Regions from separate parts of the Kitasatospora sp. NPDC059462 genome, predicted to be linked through region 3. Evidence: riboswitches for the same ligand, from Rfam matches in the RefSeq annotation. Region 3 holds a riboswitch; each other region holds the start of a gene.

The links. A riboswitch is a leader RNA that binds a small molecule or an ion and turns the genes downstream of it on or off. The one in region 3 is predicted to bind cyclic di-AMP.
Region 1: another riboswitch for cyclic di-AMP. It lies ahead of ACFXAM_RS34965 (M23 family metallopeptidase); the one in region 3 lies ahead of ACFXAM_RS24485 (NlpC/P60 family protein).
Region 2: another riboswitch for cyclic di-AMP. It lies ahead of ACFXAM_RS05705 (peptidoglycan DD-metalloendopeptidase family protein); the one in region 3 lies ahead of ACFXAM_RS24485 (NlpC/P60 family protein).

What each region holds. Positions count from the first base shown of each region.
Region 1 is NZ_JBHYUU010000238.1:5,070-10,368, reverse strand. It holds gene ACFXAM_RS34980 (TetR/AcrR family transcriptional regulator) at 1-497, opposite strand, end outside; gene ACFXAM_RS34975 (alpha/beta fold hydrolase) at 568-1,395, opposite strand; gene ACFXAM_RS34970 (YiaA/YiaB family inner membrane protein) at 1,523-1,813, opposite strand; cyclic di-AMP (ydaO/yuaA leader) riboswitch at 2,059-2,217, shown strand; gene ACFXAM_RS34965 (M23 family metallopeptidase) at 2,230-3,087, shown strand; gene ACFXAM_RS34960 (hypothetical protein) at 3,146-4,093, opposite strand; gene ACFXAM_RS34955 (GNAT family N-acetyltransferase) at 4,137-4,721, shown strand; gene ACFXAM_RS34950 (sensor domain-containing protein) at 4,846-5,299, shown strand, end outside.
Region 2 is NZ_JBHYUU010000012.1:24,815-30,113, reverse strand. It holds gene ACFXAM_RS05715 (DUF2470 domain-containing protein) at 1-163, shown strand, start outside; gene ACFXAM_RS05710 (APC family permease) at 266-1,873, opposite strand; gene ACFXAM_RS05705 (peptidoglycan DD-metalloendopeptidase family protein) at 2,231-3,238, opposite strand; cyclic di-AMP (ydaO/yuaA leader) riboswitch at 3,241-3,401, opposite strand; gene ACFXAM_RS05700 (MFS transporter) at 3,714-5,240, shown strand.
Region 3 is NZ_JBHYUU010000107.1:4,319-9,617, reverse strand. It holds gene ACFXAM_RS24495 (NYN domain-containing protein) at 1-1,223, shown strand, start outside; gene ACFXAM_RS24490 (NlpC/P60 family protein) at 1,434-2,477, shown strand; cyclic di-AMP (ydaO/yuaA leader) riboswitch at 2,839-2,991, shown strand; gene ACFXAM_RS24485 (NlpC/P60 family protein) at 3,002-4,177, shown strand; gene ACFXAM_RS24480 (NlpC/P60 family protein) at 4,429-5,299, shown strand, end outside.

The DNA of each region.
Region 1 (5,299 bases), on a different contig from region 3:
TCGGCGAGCTGGAAGGCGCCGCCGGTGGACAGGGCGGCGAAGCCGTGGGCCAGCGAGCGGAAGGTGCGGGCGGCGTGGATCGCCTCGGAGCCCTCCAGCCCGTACTCGCGCAGCACCGCGACGATCACCCCGACCAGCCGGCCGGCCGCCGCGGTGAGGTCCGGGTCCGGCTGCGGGGCCTGCGGCAGGGCGCCGTAGCGGTGCGGGTGCTCGGTGGCGTAGGCGTGGTACGCCCGCAGGACGGCGGCGACCGCGGCGTCCCCGCTGCGGCCGAGTGCCGCCTCGGCGAGCCGGTCGGCCAGCTCCCCGGTCACCCGGACGGCCACCAGCCGGCGCAGTTCGGCCAGGCCGCCGCTGACGTGCTTGTACAGCGAGGGGGTGGCGACCCCGGCGCGGGCGGCCACGGCGGCCAGGGTGAGGGCCTCGGGGCCCTGCTCGTCGATGAGGGCGAGGGCGTGGCCGACGACCTGCTCGGGGGTCAGTCCGACTCGGGGCACTGCGGTTCTCCTGGGAACGGGGGGCGGGGGCGGGGGACGGGCTCGGGACGCTTCGGGACGGCGGCGGCGCTCAGGCCAGGTCGGCGAGGAAGGACAGCAGGGCGTCGGCGGTGGCCCGCGGGTGGTCGGCCATCGGGTAGTGGCCCGCGCCCTCGATCATCACCTTGCGGGCGTTCAGCGCGGCGGCCTGCCGGTCGGCGACCAGCTCCGGCTTCGCGAAGTCGGGGTCCTTCGAGCCCATCACCACCAGCGCCGGGCAGCGCACGGCGGCCGTCCAGCCGACGGGCGCGGAGTCGCCGCGCACGTAGCCGCGGGTGGCGGTCCTGCGGCCCGGGGTGCGCATCGCGGCGACCAGCCCGGCCACGTACTCCTCGTGGTCGGCCGGCTTGGGGCCGGGGAAGGCCATCGTGCGGTGGTAGAGGCCCCAGAACCCGGGCGAGCGCACCAGCATCGCGCCCATCGCACCGACCACCAGGCGCTGCAGCGCGTTCGGCGGCACGTTCTCGACGAAGGCGTCCAGCAGGACGATGCCGGCGACCCGGCCGGGGGCGTCCCCGGCGGCCTTCACGACGCTGGCGCCGGTGTAGGAGTTGCCGGCCAGCACGGCCCGCTCGATGCCCAGGTGGTCCAGCAGGGCGAGGACGTCACCGGCGATCGCGGCGGGGGAGTAGTCGTCCCAGAGGATCGAGGACTCGCCGAAGCCGCGCAGGTCCATGGTGATCACCCGGCGGCCGGCGGCGGCCAGCAGCGGGCGCAGGTGCCGGTAGGCGGCCCGGCTGTCGAGCATCCCGGGGAGCAGCACGACCGGGACGCCCTCGCCGTGCGCGGTGTCGTCGAAGGCGATCCGGCCGCCGGGCAGGTCGAGGTGGCGGGTGACGGGGGCGAGGGTGCCGTTCATGGGGAGCCTCCTGGGGCGGGACCGTCGGCGGAGTGCCGATAGCCATAAAGCTAAGGCTAATAGCCTTAGCCGTCAAGCTATCGACTCTCGCCCGCCCGTCCGGCCGCGACCCGCCGTCGGCGTCCGGTCAGACGCCCTCCACCCGGAACGGGTCGTGCTCGGCCAGCAGCTTGTCCAGCCGCGCCTGGTCGACCCGGGTCACCAGCTCGGAGGTCTCCTGCTTGTCCCGGACCACCTTGGCGAGGGTGAAGGTGGAGGTGATCGTGTAGAGCAGGCCGAGGGCGAGGAACGCCCGGGTCCACGGCTCCACCGGGAGGAAGGCGATCCCGATGCCGAGGGCGGCGGCGGAGAGGGCGAAGGACAGCACGGCCTGGATGTGGTACGCGGCCGTGGTGCGGGACTGCATCGGTGCGCTCATGGCGTCAGGATGGCCGCGCCCGGCCCGGTCGCACATGAGTAGGCGTACTCAAGTGAGGGGTCGTTCGTTGACGTCCCGACACGTTCGGTAGTGTCAGTTGTCATCAAACGTCCCAAATCGCCCATCGGGTCGCGTGGTACCCGGTCCGTATCCCGCCGCCGGCAACGGACGGCTTGGAATCGGGGGGCTCTCGGATTAACGTTTGATAACGCAGCGCGGTCCGCAACGCCGTACCCAGACGGCACCGTGCGCCGTCGCCTAATCCCGCCGGCCGGCCTCCGGGCAGGCCAGGGAGCCGGGGAACCACGTTCCTTGGGGTGAATCGGCCAGGCCCAGGCCCGGCCGTAGGAGACCTTCCTGCTCCGAACCCGTCAGCTAACCCGGTAGGCGCGAAGGAAGGAAAGGAGCGCGCCTCCGTGGCGTCGACGCACACCCCGGCACACCCGTCCGGCACCCAGCTGCTCGACCACCCCGGCCCGTTCACCGGGCACGGCCCCTTCGGCGGCCCCGCCGACGAGACCGCCCCGCCGGCCGACGGGACCAGCCGGCACCGGATGCCCCGTCAGGGCCGCGGCACCGCTCCGCTGCTCGGCGTCACCGCCGTCGCCGCCACCCTGGGCGCCACCGGCTTCGCCTCCGCCACCCCGGCCGCCGCGCCCGCCGTCGAGGCGCCCGACGAGCTGCCGGCCACCCTCTCCGCCGACCCCGGCCTCGCCCTCGCCGCCCGCATCCAGCAGCAGGCCGACAGCCAGCGCACCGCGGCCGAGGAGAACGCCCGCGTCCAGGCCGCCCAGGAGGCCGAGGCCAAGCGCGCCGCCCAGGTCGCCCAGCAGGAGCAGGCCAAGCGCGCCGCCGAGGAGGCCGAGAAGGCCAAGCTCGCCGCCATCAAGCTGCCGGTGCGCGACTACCGGCTCTCCGCCCACTACGGCCAGAGCGCCCGCTACTGGGCCCACCTGCACACCGGCCTGGACTTCGCCGCCGACCAGGGCGAGCCGGTCTACGCGGTCGGCCAGGGCACCATCACCTCGGCCGGCTGGGCCGGCGCCTACGGCTACCGGATCGTCGAGACGCTGCCCGACGGCACCGAGATCTGGTACTGCCACCTCTCCTCGATCATCAAGGGCTCCGGCAAGGTCGTCCCCGGCCAGCAGATCGGCAAGGTCGGCGCGACCGGCAACGTCACCGGCGCCCACCTGCACGTCGAGGTCCGCCCCGGCGGCGGCGCGCCCGTCGACCCGGAGGCCTGGTTCGAGCAGCGCGGCGTCACCCCCTGACGCCTCCCCGCCCGCGCCCAGGGGCCCCGGCCGTCCGGCCGGGGCCCCTCGCGCGCTCCTACGCCCCGGCCGCGAGCCCGTCCCCGGCCCGGTCCGGGGCCTCGGCGCCGTCCCCGTCGCCGGCCTCGTCCCCGGCCGGCTCCAGCCCGGCCAGGTACGCGTCGATCTCCGCCTGACCCGGCTCCGGCGCCAGTTCCGGGAACTCCTCGACCAGCAGCCGCGGCAGCCCCGGCACCGTCCACGCGCCGGCCAGCTCCAGCGCCGCCCCGACCGCGGCCTCCTCGAACGCCCCGAAGTCCCCGGCCAGCTCCTCCGGCATCGGCCGGCCCAGCGCCGTCAGCTCCGCCAGGTTCCGGTAGCTGCGCTCCATCAGCCCCTGCTCCAGCAGCCGCCGGGCGCCGTCGGTGGCCATGCCGACCGCCAGTGTCCGCGCCCCGCCGTCCCAGCCCCCGTCGTCCACGGGGTCCAGCACGCCGTCCGCCTCCAGCGCCGTGAACGCCGCCGTCCGCTCCCGCGCCGGGAGCTCCCGGAACCCCTCCAGCCAGGCCCGCACCGCCGCCCCGTCGCCGGTGTCCACCCCGGCCGTGCGCAGCAGCAGCGCGTACAGCCGGGGCCAGGTCACCAGGTCCGCCCGGCGCAGCAGCCCGGCCGCCACCTCGCCCTGCCACTCGGCCTCCGCGTGCAGCCGTTCCTGGCGCTTGGCGTTCAGCCGCTTCGCCGCCCGCTGGTGGTCGACCAGCAGCCGCACCGCCGCGCCGTACGCCAGCGGATCCTGCCCCGGCTCCGGCTGGACGTACAGGTACAGGCGCTCGTACAGCAGGTGCTCCACCGCGGCGGAGGTCAGTTCCGGCCAGCCGTCGTGCATCCTGCCGCCGCCCAGCTCCAGCAGCGCCAGCACCGCCCGCAGCGGGGCCTCGGCGACCGGCTCGCGGCCCTCCGCCTCCGCCCAGGCGAGCAGTTCGGCGGCCTTGGTGCGCGGGGCGAGCCGCAGGTCTTCGTCTTCCATAACCACGAACCGTAACCGCTGGTCGGGGGTAGGGTCGGGAGCCATGGTCCCCGTCCGACTCACCGGCCGCCGGCTGGCCGTCCGCGAGTTCCACCACACCCCCGAGGACGTGGCGGCGCTGCACGCGGTGTTCGGCGACCCGGAGGCCACCCGCTACCTGCCGTTCGCGCCGCGCGACCACGAGACCTGCGCCGACCAGGTCGCCCAGTACCTGGAGGAGGCGGAGCGGGAGCCCCGGGAGGTCTACCGGCTGGCCGTCGTCCGCCTCGCGGACGCCGACGACCCGGCCCGCGCCGTCCCGATCGGCAACGCCGCGCTCGGTCTGCGCCCGCACGGGGCCGCCCACCTCGGCTACGCGCTGCGCCGCGACGTCTGGGGGCTCGGCTACGCGGGCGAGGTCGTCGGGCTGCTGCGGGACCTCGCCTTCGGCCCGCTCGGCCTGCACCGGCTGGAGGCCCGGGCCGATGTCGACAACGCCGCCTCGGTCCGGGTGCTGACCAGGGCGGGCTTCCGGCTGGAGGGCCGGGTCCGGCACGACTACCGGCGCCACGACGGCTGGCGCGACGCCTACCAGTACGCGCTGCTCGCCGACGACGAACCGGCCGGGGGCGCCGTTCAGGGGGGATAACCCCACCCCCGGTTCGCCGGGGAGCCGGATGTCCGGCCCGGGCGCGTTTTGACAGGCTGAGGGGGTCAGCAGGACAGACCCCACGAGCCCGACCCGCGACCGACCCGAGGGACCGAGACCGGCCATGAGCACCCACAGCATGCAGCGCGACGAGTACGACCACCACGCGTACGACGGCGGCGAGCGCCACGCCGTGGCCCGCCGCATCGAGGAGCCGCCGTACGCCTGGCGGGCCCCGTTCACCTCCTACTTCTACCGCGAGGTCGGCTTCACGCTGACCGGCCTGCCGTCGGCGGTCGCCGGCTTCGCCGTCGCGGTCGCGCTGTTCTCCTTCGGCGTCGGCACCGTGGTCACCGTGCTCGGCCTGCCGGTGCTGGCCGCGCTGACCGCCGCCGCCCGCGGCTTCGGCGGCCTGGAGCGCGCCCGGGTGCGCGGCCTGCTCGCCCTGGACGTGCCCGCCCCGGCGCCGGTCCGTGCCGTGCGCCCGGGCGTCTGGGGCGGGATCACCGCCCGGATCGCGGACGCGGCCGGCTGGAAGGCCGTGCTGTACCAGGTGGTGATGCTCCCCTGGGCGATCC
Region 2 (5,299 bases), on a different contig from region 3:
CCTGGACCGGTACGGCCTGGTGCTCCGCCTGGACCACCCGCACGGCCACCGCGACGTCCGCCTGGTCTTCCCCGAACCGGCCCGCGACGCCGACGAGTTCGGGCACCGGATGCACCAGCTGCTGACCGCCGCCGAGCAGGAGCTGCCCGCCGCCCGCCCCTGAACCGCCCGCCCTGACGGCCCGCCGCCGAGCCACCCGTCCCGGAACCGCCGCCGCCGAACCGCCCGTCCCTGTACCGCCGCCGCCGAACCGCCCGGCGGGCCGTCAGGCACCCACCGGCTCGGCCTCCCCGGAGCGCTCCGCCGCGTCCTCCAGGACGATCCGCCCCATCCGGGCGTACCGGTCCGGCCGGCGGGCGCGCATCCACAGCGCCAGCCCGAGGCCGCCCAGGAAGGTGCCGGTCACCAGGTACGGCATCAGCCGGAAGAGCAGCGTGCCGGCGGCCGCGCCGGCCGCCGCGTCCCGGTGGACCACCAGCAGGGCCACCACCCCCGCCATGCCCACCCCGCCGGCCAGCGGCGCCACCAGCGTCCGGAACCAGTGCCGGGTCCCCGGATGGCGGCCCTGCACGTGGAACCAGCCGACCACGGCGAACGAGCAGAGCGTCTGCACGATCAGGATCGCCATCGTCCCGAGCAGCGCCAGCAGCGTGTACAGGTGCGCGTAGGGGTCCATCCCGGCCAGCAGGAACCCGGCCACCAGCGCCGCCGCGACCACCGACTGGGCCGCCGAGGCGACGTGCGGCGAGCCGTGCCGCGGATGGGTGCGCCCCAGCGCCGGGTGGACGAACCCCTCGCGCCCGATCGCGTACAGGTACCGGGCCGCGCACTGGTGGAAGGCCATCGCGCAGGCGAAGGAGCCGCTCACCACCAGCCACTGGAAGACCGTGACCGCCCAGCCGCCGAGGTGCGCGCCCAGCGGGTCGAAGAACAGGCTGTTGCCGTCCTTGCCGGGGACCGCGCCGCGGGCCACCTCCACCGCGCGCCGCGCACCGTTGCCGGAGACGATCATCCAGGACACGAAGACGTAGAACAGCCCGACGCCGACCACCGAGATCAGCGTCGCCCTCGGCACCACCCGCTTCGGGTCGCGGGACTCCTCGCCGTACATCGCGGTGGACTCGAAGCCGACCCAGGAGCAGAACGCGAAGAACAGCCCCAGCCCCGCGCCCGCCCCTCCGCCGTCCCCGCCGGCGCCACCGGCGCCACCGGCGCCACCGGCGCCGCGGAAGGCGTTCAGCGGATCCAGCGCCTCCCCGGCCACCAGCCCGTCCGGCCCGCCGCCGGTGACCAGCACGGCCAGCGACACGGCGCCCAGCACCGCGACCTCCAGCACCAGCGCCACCCCGAGCACCCGCGCGGTCAGGTGCAGGTCGAACCAGGCCATCACCGCGATCACCAGCAGCCCGAGCCCCGCGTACCAGCCCCACGGCAGCACCACCCCCAGCTGCGCCGCGACCAGCGCGCGCAGCGCGTACGCGAAGAAGCCGAGGACGGCCGCCTCGAAGACGACGTACGCGAGCAGCGCCAGCAGCCCCGAGGCCATCCCGACCACCCGGCCCAGCCCGTGCGAGATGTAGCCGTAGAACGCCCCGGCCGCGGTGATGTGACGGGCCATCGCCACGTAGCCGACCGAGAAGACGGTGAGCACCAGGGTCGCGAACACGTAGGCGGCGGGCGCCCCGGCGCCGTTGCCCTGGCCGATGACGATCGGGAGGTTGCCGGTCATCGCGGTGATCGGCGCCGCCGTGGCGACCGCCATGAACACCACGCCCGGCAGACCGACCGAGTCCGCCTTCAGCCGGTCCACCCCGTCCCGCCGCCCCGCGCCCGCGGTCACGTCCCCGGTCGCGTCCCCGCGCTGGATGGCCATCCGGCACCCTTCACCTGCCGTGGCTGCGCCGCCCGCCGGAGCGGACGGGCGATGACAAGCCGACAGCATCGGCGGGCCGCACCCGGGCCCGCAAAGCGGGGTGACCCGGCGTCAGCACCGCCGGGTTGACGCCCTGTTCGAGCCGCGGGCCGGCCCGTTCGACCGGGGGACGACGACGGCCGGCCCGGCTCGCGAGGGAGGTCTCGCGAACCGGGCCGGCCGGACGGGCGTGTCCCGCGCCCGTCGATCCGCTGGAGGTGCGGTGCTCACCCGGTCGAGCGGTCACCCGACATGACCATCCCGGGGGAGCCGTCTCGCCCCGCACCCAGCGGTGGCGGAGGTGATCCGACCGGAGGGTCAGATCGCGACGCCGCGCGCCCGCAGGTAGGCGATCGGGTCGATGTCCGAGCCGTACTCCGAGCCGGTGCGGATCTCGAAGTGGAGGTGCGGGCCGGTCACGTTGCCGGTCGCACCGGAGAGGCCGATCTGCTGGCCGGCGGTGACGGTCTGGCCGACCTTCACGCCGATCGAGGACAGGTGCGCGTACTGGGCGTACTTGCCGTCGGCGAGCTTGATCTCGACCTCGTTGCCGTAGGCGCCGCCGTTGCCGGCCTTCACCACGGTGCCGTTGGCGACGGCGCGCAGCGGGGTGCCGGTGGAGGCGACGAAGTCGGCGCCGGTGTGGTGGCCGGAGGACCACATCGAGCCGGCCACGCCGTAGGCGGTGCCGAGCTTCGGGTTGGCCAGCGGGGCGACGTAGCCGGAGGTGGCGGCGACGACCGGGGTCGCGGTCACCGGGGCGACGGTGGTCTGCACGGCGGGCTTGGCGGCCGGGGCGGCCGGCTTGGTCGCCGGGGTGGCCGGCTTCGCGGCCGGAGCGGCGGGCTTGGTCGCCGGGGCGGCCGGCTTGGCGGCCGGAGCGGCCGGCTTCGCGGCCTGCTTGGCGGCGGGCGCGGCCTGCTTGGCCGCCGGGGCGGCGGGCTTGGCGGCCGGGGCGGCCTTGGTGCCGAGCGCGAGCTGCTGGCCCGGGAAGATCAGGTTCGGGTTGGCGCCGACGACCGAGCGGTTGTGCTCGTACAGCGCCTGCCAGCCACCGGTGACGTTCTTGGCGTCGGCGATCTTCGACAGGGTGTCCCCACCGACGACCTTGTAGCTCTCCTCGGCCTGGGCGGCGGGAGCAGCGGCCTGAGCGGCCGGCGCGGCCTGGGCGGCGGCCTGAGCGGCGGGCTTGGCGGCCGGAACCTCGTGCGCCTGGGCGGAGACGGTGGTCACCAGCGGGAGGGCGAAGGCGGCACCGGTGACAGCGGTGGCGATGCCGATGCGGGCGGCGCGGGGCAGGGCGATACGACGAGCCTGTGCGGGCATGGAAATGTCCTCTCCGACGCCTGCGAGGTGAGCTGTCGGGTTCGGGCTGGAGTTGCCCGGCCGCAAAAGGCGGCTTCACCCCTAGCCGGACCGCGAATTCGGGTCCGGCGACTTACCTGTGGGTCCCCCGCTCCTGCCGTACAGAGTTCGTTGCGTACCACCGGGCAGCGGCAGGACTAGGCGTTCCACCCGGTGGCCACCCGGGCTGACGCCGGGCGGTCGCTGAACTAAAACTCATCCGTTCGGGTGAAGCAATGTCGATCTCCGCGGCCCGGGACCAAAGTCCGCCCCACCGTGACGCTGCGCAGAAAAGGCATGCACAGTACGCACACAATCCATTCACCGCGCGCACGTGATCCGCAACCCTGCGCCAATGCCGGAACCAGTGCGTACACGATCACTCACGGAAAGGACATCCCCCGACACACCCCCGGTGACCCTTGTCACGTGGGCCCCGCCGGACCGACCATGGGCCGTGGCCACCTCCGAGGCCGGCACCCTGCGGTTGGGCACCGCGCAGGGTCGCTGGGTACTACTGGCGACGGTGCTCGGCTCCAGCATGGCGATGCTCGACGGGACCGTCGTGAACGTCGCGCTGCCCAGGATCGGCGCCGACCTCGGCGCCCAACTCGACGCCCTGCAATGGACGCTCAACGCCTATCTGCTCACCCTGGCGGGCCTGATCCTGCTCGGCGGAGCGCTCGGCGACCGGTACGGCCGGCGCCGGGTCTTCCTGCTCGGCGTGGTCTGGTTCGCCGCCGCCTCCGCGGCCTGCGCCGCCGCGCCCACCGTCGAGGTGCTGATCGTCGCGCGCGCCGTCCAGGGCGTCGGCGGCGCGCTGCTCACCCCGGGCTCGCTGGCGATGCTCCAGGCCGTCTTCCACCCGGAGGACCGCTCGGCGGCGGTCGGACTCTGGTCCGGCCTCGGCGGGGTCTCGGCGGCGGTCGGCCCGCTGCTCGGCGGCTGGCTGGTGGACGGCCCGGGCTGGCGCTGGATCTTCCTGCTGAACCTGCCGCTGGCGGCGCTGGTGGTGGCGGTCTCCGCCCGGCACGTGCCGGAGAGCCGCGACGAGTCCGCGACCGGCCGCTTCGACGTGCTCGGCGCGGTGCTGGCCGCCCTGGCGCTGGGCGCCGTCACCTATGCGCTGACCGCCGCCGGGAAGGGCCTGTCCCCCGCGGTCTGGGTCACCGGGGCGGCGGGCCTGCTGCTCGGCGCCGCCTTCGTGGCGGTCGAGCGCCGCACCCCGGAGCCGATGCTGCCGCTGGGCCTGTTCTCCTCCCGGCTGTTCACCGCCGTCAACCTGGTCACCCTGACCGTCTACGCGGCGTTCAGCGGCGTCTTCTTCCTGCTGGTGGTGCAGCTGCAGATCGTCTCCGGGTTCTCCCCGCTGGTCTCCGGGCTGGCCCTGGTGCCGATCACCGTGATCATGCTGGTGCTGTCGGCCCGGGCGGGCCGGCTCGGCAAGCGGATCGGCCCGCGGCTGCCGCTGACCGTCGGCCCGCTGCTCTGCGCGGCGGGCGTCCTGCTGATGCTGCGGATCGGCCCCGGCGCCTCGTACTGGACGGACGTGCTGCCCGCCGTCGCCGTGATGGGCAGCGGCATGGTGCTGCTGGTCGCGCCGCTGACCGCCACCGTGCTGGCGGCGGTGGAGGTGCGTCACGCGGGCATCGCCAGCGGGGTCAACAACGCCGCCGCCCGGGCGGCCGGGCTGCTGGCGGTCGCGGCGCTGCCCGCACTGTCGGGGCTGAGCGGCGACGCCTACCAGGTGCCGGACGCGGTCGACTCCGCCTTCCGCACCTCGATGCTGATCTGTGCCGGGCTGCTGGTGGCCGGCGGGCTGACCGCGCTGGTGGCCGTCCACGGCAACGTGCTGGCCCCCGAGGACGCGCACCCGGTGGCGGAGCCGGACTGCCGCTACGCCTGCGCGACCAACGGCCCGCCGCTCGACCCCGGCCACCCGGCCCCGGTCGCGGCCGAACGCCGCGAGGGCCCCGCCGCCTGACCGGCGACGGGGCTGCGACCCGGCCGTCCGCCCGCCGGAGCGGCGGGCGGACGGGCGTG
Region 3 (5,299 bases):
GGGAACTGCCCCAGTCGTTGCGCCAGTACGCCAAGTTCACCCCCGCGCGCCGGGCCAAGTACGCGGCGACCGCGCTGGCGGCGGCGCTGGAGGCGGAGCCGGCCTTCCGGTCGCGGATAGCGGAGCGGCTGCGGCTGGGCCAGCCCGACCTCGTCAAGGCGCTGGAGTCGGGCACCGTGCCGGGCGCCGCCGACCCGATGGACGTGGCGGCGGCCGCCTATCTGGTGCGCTCCTCGGGGTGGAGCCGGCTGGTGGCCGCGGTCGGCGAGGAGGCCGATCGGGCGGGCGCCGAGGGCGCGGCGGCCGAGGCGGCCCGGCTGGTGGAGAAGCTGCAGGCCGAGCTGGCCGAGCTGCGCTCCGCGGCGCGGGCCGACCTGGAGCGCCAGCGGGCCGAGTCGGAGGAGGTCCGGCGGGAGGCCGACTCGCTGCGCCGCCGGCTGCGTTCGCTGGAGAGCGACACCCGCCGGGCGCAGGCGGAGACCCGCAAGGTGACCGGCGAGCTGGAGGCGCTCAGGGCGCAGGCGGCGGCCGAGCGGAGCGCGGCGGAGACCGAGGCGCGCCGGCTGCGGCACCGGATCACGGAGCTGGAGAACACCGCCGAGCAGGGCCGCCGGTCGGCCCGCGAGGGGCGCAGCGTCGAGGACATGCGGCTGCGGCTGCTGCTGGACACCGTTCTGCAGTCGGCGCAGGGGCTGCAGCGGGAGCTGGCGCTGCCGGTGTCCCAGATCCGCCCGGCGGACCTGGTGGAGGCGGTGGTGCCGGGTGCGGCCTCGCCGCACGACGTGGCGCGCCGCGGCCTGGCCGAGGACGATCCGGCGCTGCTGGACCAGCTGCTGGCGATCCCGCAGGTCCATCTGGTGGTGGACGGCTACAACGTGACCAAGACGGGCTATCCGACGCTGCCGCTGGAGCAGCAGCGGATCCGGTTGCTGGGCGGGCTGGCGATGCTGGCGCAGCGCACCCAGGCGGAGGTCACCTGTGTGTTCGACGGCCAGGACCTGGACGTGCCGGTGATCATGGCGCCGCCGCGCGGGGTGCGGGTGCGGTTCAGCCGGACCGGGGAGACGGCGGACGAGCTGATCCGCCGGCTGGTCCGGGCCGAGCCGCAGGGGCGTCCGGTGGTGGTGGTCTCCACCGACCGGGAGGTCGCGGAGGGCGTGCGGAAGGCCGGCGCGCGCCCCGTCGCGTCGGTGCTGCTGCTCAACCGGCTGGCCCGGCCGTAGCCCGTTCCCGGGGCGGCCCGGCCGGTATGACGGCTGGTCAGCGCCGGGATTGCGGTGTTGTGCGTGTTTTGTGAAGTCAGATGGACGGTTCGGGTTCACGCGAACGGGGGAGTGGCGCGAAGCGTGGATCTTCACTAGGGTCTGGCGTCAAACCTATTTTCCGGATTCTCACCCGTTCGGGTGAGGCCATTGGAAGAAGGAGCCGGTCCCTTGGCCTCCCACCGCCGTCCCAAGCAGCCGAGCCGCGCGCGGGTCTCCGTGCTCACCGCTGCCGCTGCGACCGCGGTCGCCCTCTCCGCCCAGGTCGCCGCCCACGCCGCGCCCAGTCCGTCGCCCAAGAAGGACGACGTCAAGGCGCAGATCGACCAGTTGCAGGAAGAGGCCGAGCAGGCCACCGAGAAGTACAACGGGGCCAAGGAGCGCGCGGACCAGCTGCGCAAGCAGGCGGACCAGCTGCAGGACCAGGTGGCCCGCGGCCAGGAGCAGATGACCCAGCTTCAGGCCGGGCTGGCCGAGGTGGCGGGCGAGCAGTACCGCACCGGCGGCATCGACCCGTCCGTGCAGCTGATGCTCACCTCCGACCCGTCCGGCTACCTGGACAAGGCCTCCAGCGTCCAGCAGGCCAGCTCCAGCCAGGCCGAGGCGCTCAAGGGCCTCCAGGACCAGCAGCGCCGGCTCGACCAGCAGAAGGCCGAGGCGGCCGCCGTGCTGGCCTCGCTGGACAGCACCACCAAGGACCTGAACCAGACCAAGGCCGAGGTCAACAAGAAGCTCCGGGAGGCCCAGGAGCTGCTGAACTCGCTCAGCGCCGCCGACCGCGCGGCCCTGAAGGCGGCGCAGCAGCAGGCCGACCGCGCCTCCCGCGGCTCGGAGCGCACCGACCTGGGCAGCCTGCCGCAGGCGAGCGGCAAGGCGGGCTCCGCGGTCGCCCTCGCGATGAGCAAGCAGGGCTCGCCCTACGGCTGGGGCGACGTCGGCCCGAACACCTTCGACTGCTCCGGCCTGATGGTCTGGGCGTACGGCAAGGCCGGCGTCTCGCTGCCGCGCACCTCGCAGGCGCAGGGCAACTACGGCACCCGGGTGCCCTCCCTGGCCGAGGCCCAGCCGGGCGACCTGGTCATCTACCGCGACGACCGCAGCCACGTCGGCATGTACATCGGCAACGGCATGGTGGTGCACGCGCCGCGCACCGGTGACGTGGTGAAGGTGATGAAGGCCGACGCCATGAAGATCAACACGATCCGCCGGGTCTGACGGCGGGCCGTCTGACGGGTCGCCACGACACGCCCGGAGGCCCGTTCCGGCTCCTGTGATCAGCGCCACCCCCGGCCGGGGGTGGCGCTGACGTTTCGGCCGCGCATTCGAACGTCTGACGGAGAATGATCAGCCCGATGTGGGGATGTGATCACGTTCGGTCATTTTCACAAGGGAACTTGGGTATTCTTCCGACTTTTTTCTGACAAGGATTTGAACGGATCACGGATCTGTTACTAGGGTCGTGCCTCGAACCACGCACAGTCGATCACCCAGCCTGGGTGGCGGCGGGGTTCGCCGCCGAGTTCGTGAAGCAGCGGGAGGGCGCCTTCGGGTCGTCCCTCCGAGTGAAGGCCCAGCAGTCGGGGGTCCGCTGTGGAACGGAGCCGGGGAACCACGTTCCTCCGGGGTGAATCGGCGCCAGGCCGGCCGCGCGAGCGGCGGGTGAGGCGTCGTAGGGCACGCTTCCGCCCGAACCCGTCAGCTCACCCGGTAGGCGGATGAGGAAGAAGGAGTCCGCCTTCGTGGCGTCCCATCGTCGTCCCAAGCCCGCCGGCCGCACCCGTGTCTCGATCCTGACCGGTGTCGCCGCCGCTGCCGTCGCCCTCTCCGCGCAGTCCGGCGCCCACGCCGACCCGACGCCGACCAAGGACCAGGTCAAGGAGCAGGTCGACCAGCTCAACGAGCAGGCCGAGGTCGCCACCGAGAAGTACAACGGCGCCCAGGCCAAGCAGCAGGAGCTGCAGAAGCAGGTCGCCGAGCTGCAGGACAAGGTGGCCCGTCAGCAGGCCTCGGTCACCGAGGCGCAGGGCGGCCTCGCCGAGATCGCCGGCGAGCAGTACCGCACGGGCGGCATCTCGCAGACCGTCCAGCTGATGCTCTCCGCCAGCCCGGACAACTTCCTCAGCCAGGCCGACGCCCTGAACCAGGCCGGTTCCACGCAGTCCGGCGCGCTGAAGGAGCTCCAGGAGCAGCAGCGCAGGCTCGACCAGGACCGCACCGAGACCCAGGCCAAGCTCGCCGAGCTGGAGGCCACCACCCAGCAGCTGAAGTCCTCGAAGGAGGACGTCCAGGGCAAGCTGCAGAAGGCCCAGGACCTGCTCAACACGCTCACCGAGCAGGAGCGCCAGGCGCTGCGCGCGGCCGAGGAGAAGGCCGCCGCCGAGGCCAAGGCCAAGGCGGACGCCGCCAAGGCCGAGGCCGCCAAGGCCGCCAAGGAGAAGGCCGACGCCGAGCGCGCCTCCCGCGACGCCAACCGCACCAGCCCGAGCGCGCCGTCCACGGCCGCTCCGGCGGCCCCGGCCGCCACCGCCAAGCCGGCCGCCCCGGCGGCGCCCGCCGCCAACGGCTCGCGCGCCGCCGCCGCGATCGCCGCCGCGGAGAGCAAGCTCGGCTCCCCGTACGTGTACGGCGCCACCGGCCCGAACTCCTTCGACTGCTCGGGCCTCACCGGCTGGGCGTACGCCCAGGCGGGCGTGTCGCTGCCGCGCACCTCGCAGGCGCAGGCCACCGCCGGCACCCAGATCGGCTCGGACATCTCCAAGGCCCAGCCCGGCGACCTGGTGATCTTCTACGGCGACCGCCACCACGTGGGCATCTACGTCGGCGGCGGCCAGGTCATCCACGCCCCGAAGCCGGGCGCGTCGGTCCGCTACGAGGCCGCGTCCAACATGCCGGTCAACACCATCGTGCGCCTCTGACCCACGGTCGGCAGGCTCCGCCGGGCCCGGTTCCCCCGCACGGGGGGACCGGGCCCGCGGCATTCCCCGGCCCGCCGGGACGCTCGGTCCGCGAACCGATCTGATGTCCGAGGAGTGTCCGAATATTCGGGTTCGGAGGGGTTTGGAATCGGTTGCCCCGACTCGCTAACGTCTGCCACCGGACGCCCGCTTCGACAGCCGCCCGCTCCGGTGCGGCGGCGGGCCGGGCCCAGGATCGGAGCCGACGTCGCATGGCCGTGCACCGCCGTTCCCCGCTGTCAGGTGCGCACGTGCTCGCCCGGGCGCTGGTGCTCACCGCGGCGGCCGCCACCGCGTTGGGCGTGTCGGCCGGCGGCAGCGCCCGGGCCGTGCCCGGCTCGCCGGACGCCCCGGCCGACCGCAAGGACGTCAAGGCACAGGTGGAGCAGCTCTACGACGAGGCCGAGCAGGCCTCCGAGCGCTTCAACGCCGCCCAGGAGGCCCAGCAGCGGCTCCAGCACGAGACCGGCGATCTGCAGCAGCAGATCGCCGTCTCCCAGGACGAGCTCAACCGGCTGCGCGGCGAACTCGCCACCGTGGCCGGCGCCGAGTACCGCGGCGGCGGGATGACCCGGACCGTCCAGCTGATGCTCTCCACCGACCCGGAGGCCTACCTCTCCCGCGCCCGGGCCCTCGACCAGAGCGCCGAGCGGCAGAACGAGACCCTGCACGAGCTGCGGGGCCGTCAGCGGGTGCTCGACCAGCGCCGGGCCGAGACCACCGCCAAGCTCGCCGAGCTGGAGCAGACCCGCAAGGCGCTGGCCGAGAGCAAGCAGCAGATCCAGCAGCGGCTCGCCAAGGCGCAGCGGCTGCTCAACGGCCTCGGCGCCGTCGAGCGCGCCCGGCTCGCCGCCCAGGACGCCCGTGAGGCGGAGCAGCGGGCCACCCGGGGCACCGACCGGCTGGACTTCGGCACCGCCCCGCCCGCCTCGGAACGCGGCGCCGCCGCGCTGGCCGCCGCGGTGCGGATGATCGGCGCGCCCTACGTCTACGGATCCACCGGGCCCAAGGCGTTCGACTGCTCCGGTCTGATGTACTGGAGCTGGCGGCAGGCCGGAGTGACCCTGCCGCGCACCTCGCAGG